DNA from 2 places in the Nitritalea sp. genome. Region 1 is predicted to be linked to the other one. Evidence: riboswitches for the same ligand, from Rfam matches in the RefSeq annotation. Region 1 holds a riboswitch; the other holds the start of a gene.
The links. Region 1 has a riboswitch for cobalamin ahead of ACXIT9_RS03940 (TonB-dependent receptor). Riboswitches for the same ligand answer to the same signal wherever they lie in the genome.
Positions count from the first base shown of each region.

Region 2: another riboswitch for cobalamin. It lies ahead of ACXIT9_RS00530 (DUF5522 domain-containing protein); the one in region 1 lies ahead of ACXIT9_RS03940 (TonB-dependent receptor).

Region 1 is NZ_JBSZCV010000008.1:16,302-19,713, reverse strand. It holds gene ACXIT9_RS03945 (ABC transporter substrate-binding protein) at 1-575, opposite strand, end outside; cobalamin riboswitch at 812-1,036, shown strand; gene ACXIT9_RS03940 (TonB-dependent receptor) at 1,170-3,056, shown strand; gene ACXIT9_RS03935 (YncE family protein) at 3,053-3,412, shown strand, end outside.
Region 2 is NZ_JBSZCV010000002.1:39,048-42,459, forward strand. It holds gene ACXIT9_RS00520 (CobW family GTP-binding protein) at 1-815, opposite strand, end outside; gene ACXIT9_RS00525 (acyl-CoA thioesterase) at 881-1,276, opposite strand; gene ACXIT9_RS00530 (DUF5522 domain-containing protein) at 1,273-1,434, opposite strand; cobalamin riboswitch at 1,550-1,735, opposite strand; gene ACXIT9_RS00535 (TonB-dependent receptor domain-containing protein) at 1,871-3,412, opposite strand, start outside.

The DNA of each region.
Region 1 (3,412 bases):
ACATAGATGCCGGCTTCCTCCAAGAGTCTGGCGCTACGGTCTTCCGCTCCCAAATGGCTGTTTAGTACAATGTCGGGCTGAAGGTCGAGCACAGCCTCCACATTAAGCCCTGCATTTTTTCCCAACTCCTGCACCTTTCCTGCGGCGATCCGCTCGCGTACGGCAGGGGAACTGATCAGGTCCGTATTCGGAAAGGCAAGTAAGCTTTCTAAGGCTCCTACTGCTTCCAAAGGAGGAAGATGGGAGGTGGCAGTGGCAATAAGCCGCTCGGCCGGGGGTATCCAGCGATAGGTGATTTCGCGCAGCGCCGCTTGGGTTCTGGCATCCGGTGCGTCCTCTCCGATCAGTAGGTAAGCAGGCTTTTCTTGTCCCGGATACCCTTGCAGAATTTCGATTAGGTGGTAGCTGTTTATTTGATATAGTTTAAAGCCTGTTGCGTAAGCAAGTGGCAGGGGCTCCCAAAGTCCATCTTTTTCGCTTTCTTTTGGGCTACAGCCCAAAGTCAGGATCAGCCAAAGCAGGCAGAAAATCGAGATAAGCTGGGTGTGGAGGATAGAGGTTTTTACTCGCTTCACAGGTAAATAGGCGTTTAATGAAGGGATTCAGATACTTATTGACACGCTTTTCTCGAAAAGGAAAGCGGCAGAAAGAGGGAGCGTGTAAGATCTTCTTTACGCAGTCTCATGTATACAAAGTAAAGCAAGAGATTTTTTTACCTTGATTTTTTTCATGATTTTTTTTCTCATTTCATAAGATGTAAAATTCATATAGTTTTTAGTAGTGGTAGTGGATTCTTAACATTTCCTTTGTATGTTTGTAGCGGTTTTTAGGTTTTAGCTGTTCCACTCATGAGCTGCTAAATTAAAAGGGAATCCGGTGTAAATCCGGAGCTGTCCCCGCAACTGTAACCCGAGTGCGTCGTGTCTGCGGATCGCGCATTAGAGATGTTCCACCCACCGAGGGCCATTGTGCGAGTGCATGAGAAGGCCGGAGCATCCAGGGAAGTCAGGAGACCTGCCTGTAACCGACAGTAGTTCAAAGCTTTCGGGTGAAAAGCTGAGCGAATCAGTCAGTGTGCCGGTCGTCTTGTGATGCTCGCGCCATTCTTTCTTTTTCCTCTTTTACCAAATCGCTTTGGAGTAAATCGTTTGTATTCATTCCATAGTCGCATGAACAGGTATGTCTTTCTTTTCCTTAGCCTCTTCGGTGGCTGGGGAGTTTCTGGCGTGGCATGGGCCGCCGTCACCGATACCCTTGAACTCCAAGCGGTGTCTGTGCAGGCGATTCCGGTGACCAAGTATGCCTACGGTCAGGCGGTACACACCGTGGATGCCGAAGCCCTGCGCCGACACCCTGGGGAAAGCCTTGGGGATTACTTGCAGCAAAAAACGGGTTTGTTCGTCCGGCAGTATGGTGCGGGGATGTTACAGACAGTCAGCACACGAGGTACTTCCGCGGGCCATCATGCCGTCTTTTGGAATGGTCTCCCGCTGAATAGCCCCTCCTTAGGACAAATAGACTTTTCGCTTTTACCACTTGCAGGCTTCGATGCTGCCCATGTGTTTATGGGCAGCGCAGGGGCTAATTTCGGTACCGATGCCATCGGGGGGAGCACCCACCTAGAGACCCAAGCTGATTTCACCCCTGGCCATCAGGTGCAGCTAGACCATGGACTGGGCAGTTTCGGCCTTTGGAATAAAAGTCTACGCTATCGCTTTGCCGCAGGCAGCTATGCGCAAAGCACCACACTGTACCGACAGTTTACCCGGAATGATTTTCCCTTTCGCAACTTAGCCCGGCGTGAGACGCCTGTGGAGCGGATGCCGCATGGACGGGTGGAGCAGCTCGGCCTGGTGCATCAAAGCAGCTATACCCTTTCCGATCGGGATCAACTGAGCATGGCGCTCTGGTGGAACAGTGCCGAGCGGGAGATTCAGCCTGTTATCGGCTCGAATACGCGAGATGTGCAGCTGGACAACAGTCTCCGCGTGGTCGTGGACTACTTTCGCTATGCTGCGGCTGGAACGCTAAACCTGAAGGCAGGAATCGTCCACGATGAAAATATTTTCAATGCCTCACAGAACCGCACGCGGCAGCATCTGGCTGCGGGGGAGTGGGACTGGAAAGGGAATGAGTGGATCGCCGCTAAATCGGGCATCCGCTACACGCGGGCGATCGGCAGGCTCAGCACCTATGAGGCAGAGGAAGACCGGCTGGAGCTCTACCAATCCTTTAATGTGACCCCTAGCCCCCGTCTTGGTTTTTCGGTCAATTTGCGACAGTTTTGGTTTGATGGCGAAGCGGCACCTTTTACGCCCAGTTTAGGCTGGAACTGGCAGTTTTGGCAGGGCGAAATCCATAAGCTGCGCCTGGTAGGAACGGCTGCCAGAAGTTTTAAAGTACCCACCCTGAACGATCGCTTTTGGGAGCCTGGCGGCAATAGGGACCTACTGCCTGAGGAAAGCTGGAGCCTGGAGACGGGCTTCGAGCACCGCATGGAGAGCAAACGCTGGAAGGTGGAACAGCGACTCACTGCTTATGCTATGTGGGTGGACAACTGGATCGTATGGCTGCCCACGGGTAACTTTTGGAGCCCTTCGAATATCCGCGAAGTCCACAACCGGGGGCTCGAATACCAGGGAGAGTTACAGGTGCAGCTAACAGCGAGACAGCATTTCGGTCTGCGGGCCACTTATAACCATACAGTAGCGACGAATGTAGGCGCGGTACGTGAAAATGACCGAACAGTCGGGAATCAGTTGCCCTACACCCCTTTTGACAAGTGGAATGCTCAGCTCACCTATCGGATAGGACCTCTAGAAGTAGGGGTGAACCAGCAGTTTGTGGGAGATCGCTTTATCAGTTTGGATAATAGCACACGCGTAGCGGCTTATCGCCTTACGGACTTGCATGCCGCCTATACGTGGCGCTGGAGGGGCTATGGCGGCCAGGTCCAAGGGCGTGTGCTGAATGCTTTCAATACCGAATATCAAGTACTCCGGCTGCGTGCCATGCCGGGCAGAAATTATACCATCCATTTTACTGTAAACTTATGAAACACGTAGTAAAGTCCTTTTTGTATCTCCTGACAGCAGGATTCTTTTTAGCAGCTTGTAGTGAGGATAGTTCGATGCCCACGCCTACGCCGAATGAGCCGGAGGCAGGCCCTTTTGCTGAAGGTATCTTTGTCGTGAACGAAGGGCAGTTCGGACAAAACAACGGGGAAATTTCACTTATTGACCTGGAAGAGGGTACGGTACGTTTATCCTTGTTTGAGGAGGTGAATAGCCGACCCTTTGCAGGTATTATCCAAAGTATGATCGACAATGAAGACCTCACGTATTTAGTGGCGAATACTGGTAAAGTAGAGATTGTGAATCGCGATGATTTTGAGAGTGTGGGCGCTGTCGAG
Region 2 (3,412 bases), on a different contig from region 1:
TGCAAAAGCCAGCGATGGGCCTGCCCCTGAATGTCCACAAAGCCCTTCACCCGATACAGCTGCGCATAGCTCACAAAAAGCCGCATGCTCAGCACGGCACTTAGTTTATCCCGATCGAAAGGCTTTCGGAACCCAAAAACCATGCTTTTTAAACCCGGCGTATGGGCCTCCTCCTCCGCTAACGGCTGTTGCAACAAGCGCTCACGGGAAACCTCCTGGCTTAAAAATGTGTCCGGAACCTGCCCGTACCGGGCAAATGTAAAGGAGGCGATCGGATTAATGCGCGCCAGCTGCCGCTGTACCTCCACCAAATAATCCGGATGCACAGCATCGCACTTATTGATGATAATGCCATCAGCAGCCACCAGCTGCCGCCCCGCCTCCACGGTTTCTTCCAGGCGATCCGCGACATTCTCCGCATCCGCCAGTGCGATAATCTTTTCTAAATGAAAGTACTGCAAAACATCCTCCCGCTTGAAAATGGCGCCCACAGTTCCCGGATCCGCCACCCCCGAAGCTTCTATGACCAAGATGTCCGGACGACTTTCCGGCTTGATAAGCTGAGCTAATACTTCGACTAACTCATGATCCAGGCTGCAGCAGATACAACCGTTCGCCAACTCATAGACCTGATTCACAGCCGCACTCACTAAGGCACCATCGATGGAGGTGCTGCCAAACTCATTTTCAATCACCACCACCCGCTTGTCCTCCCAGCGCTGTAAAAGCGTGTTTAAAAAGGTGGTCTTGCCACTACCTAAAAATCCTGTGAGTAAATAGACAGGGATGCGCGGTAAAGAAGTTGCGGAATTCATTTATTGATATTGATTAGATGCAAATTTGTTGCAAAAATAAAGAAAAAACTGTCCCCATCCTATCCTTACAAGACAGAAATCGGCCTGCGCGCTTCATCCACCGCCACGAAGGTGAAATTACCTCGAATCGCTCGCTCCCTTCTTTCCGAATACATTTCTTCCACATAGATGCCGACCTCGATTTCCAAGCTCGTGCGCCCTACGCGGAGCACCTCTCCCACCAGCTCGATGATGGTACCCGCGGGAATGGCATGATTGAAATCAATCTTACCTGTGGAAACGGTTACCACCTTTTTCCTACAGAAACGGGTCGCCGCGATAAAGGCCACCTCGTCCATCAGCTGCAGCGCATTTCCGCCGAAAAGGGTGTCGTAATGATTGGTTGTATTCGGAAAAACCGCCTTGAAAATAGACGTACGAGCCGCTGCTTTGCGCTCTTCTAAAGATTGTGCTTGGTTCATTTGGAGTAGGGACAGTGGCGACAGCCGTTCGTACAACAGTACCCGCGCAGCAGGTGATACTTTTCCGTAAAAACCATGTATGGTCCCTCAAAATAATAATGCTCGCCTTCCTTTAAAGCAGTGCGCGGGGGGAGCTTCGTCCCTTTTGTCTTCGGCATATTCCGTATGGATTTAAGTCTGAAAAACCCAAAACAGGAGACCTCAGGCCAGAGACGACAGTCGTACTTACCCGCTGGCAAGCACAAGCATCCTCCCCGACAAATTCCTCCGATTTTAGGGTGGCACGAACAGGCAGGTCTCCTGGCTCCTTCCACTTTTATGGCCTTCCCACCCCGAACCCGGGACAGTGGCATCTGCATAAAAGCATGACGGAAGTTACAGTTTCGGGGAAAGCTCCGGATTCGCACCGGATTCCCTTTTCATTTTCCGAAAGGAAAAACCTAAACGTGTACACAAAGATACACCTATAAGCCAATAAACCTGCCGCTTGGTTCCGGCACTTTGCCCTTCGGGCAAAAAAAAATCAAAACGAAAAAAACCCCGACAGTGTCGGGGTCTTTTCTCATCACCTAAATAATCAAAAAAAAATACTACTTATCGACCGCCTTCGCCGCCACCGCCCACAGCACCTTCACTGCTGCTGCTTCCGGATTTTAAATCATCATTTGTCACCCCTCGGCGCTTACGACGCGATGGACCCTCCGTGCTCAGCTTCCCGATGCGGTAGGAAAAGTTGACTTTAAAATTCATATTACGCAGACCGACAGTAGAATTCTGCATAATCGTGGGGGTGCGTAGCTCATTACGGATGATAAACTCAGAGGTAAAGAAGTTCTCCGCACCGAAGCCGATACTTCCCCGGCGCTCATTAAACTGTTTGTTCAAGTTCAAACCGTACACTCCGAAGCCGCCGGCAGTCCCCTGCAGCTGCACCTGACGGCCGCGAGCGAAGGTAAACAACTGGATCTGCCAGTCTTTCGGCAAGGTATAATTTCCAAAAAGACGTCCGCTAAAAACCCAGCCCGTGTTCGAAGCAGCGAATAAGGGATCTTCTAAGCCATTATCCAACATGGCGTAGTATCCTTCCACACTTCCGTTTAAGCTAAATTTTCCAGACAGTTGAATGTTACTAAAGATACTCAGACCTACAGCCTGCTCGTTTCCGATATTTTCAAAAGTGGTGAAAATGATATCATCGGCTAATGTGGTCCGCACCGCCTGTATAGACCCCGTCGTGCTGCGGTAGAAAGAAGAGAAATTCAGCGAGCTACCCTTGATAAAGGTGCTGTAGCCCAACTCAAAATTATCGGTCAATTCCGGATCCAGAAGCGGGTTCCCTTGAGAAATTTGCAGCGGATTCGCATCGTCAATATTCGGGTTAAGGAAGTTTAGAGAAGGGCGCTGAATACGGCGGTTGTAGGCGGCCTTAATCATGTTGCCATTTTTTAGCCTACGGCCAATGTTCACCGAAGGCACGAAGGTCCCGTAAGAAGGGATATCTGCCTCTAATTCTGAATTTCGGAAGTCCGCAGAGATCGTTGTGTACTCGTAACGCAAGCCAGCCTTTAAGGTATAGTTGGTTAAAAAGGCCGTCGTGTAGGAAGCATAAGCAGCCGTCACATTTTGGTCGTAGCGCAGCTCATTGTTAAAGTTGATGCCCTCGATAGGCTCGAAAGGACCTTCACCTACCGAGCGGAAGCGCTGGAAGTCCGAAGTCACACGGCGCAAAATATTTTTCGCTCCATATTCTAAAATTTGACCGGACTTTTTGCCCAGCGGGCTCACATAGTCCAGCTGCACGGTAAATTCTTCATTGATACCCGAGTTTTCATTTTTCACGCGGCTGACGATATCTGTGAGTGTACCATTATAGAGTGCCTGCACGAAATCATTTGTTCGGTTATTTCGGCTATAAAGACCGGAAATACTGAACTCCTTCTGCGGTTTTTCGAAGGTTTTCGTGTAATTATAATTCAAGTCGATGTTATTCGACAAGTTATCCGTACGCACATCCTGAACGATGCTGTTTTGCAGCATATCCTCTAAAAAGGTATCTGAGCGCAAGCCATCCTGGAAGCTACGGAAATCCCGCACCCCAAAACTGATGGAGGCCGTCATAAAGTTGTACTTGTCGAT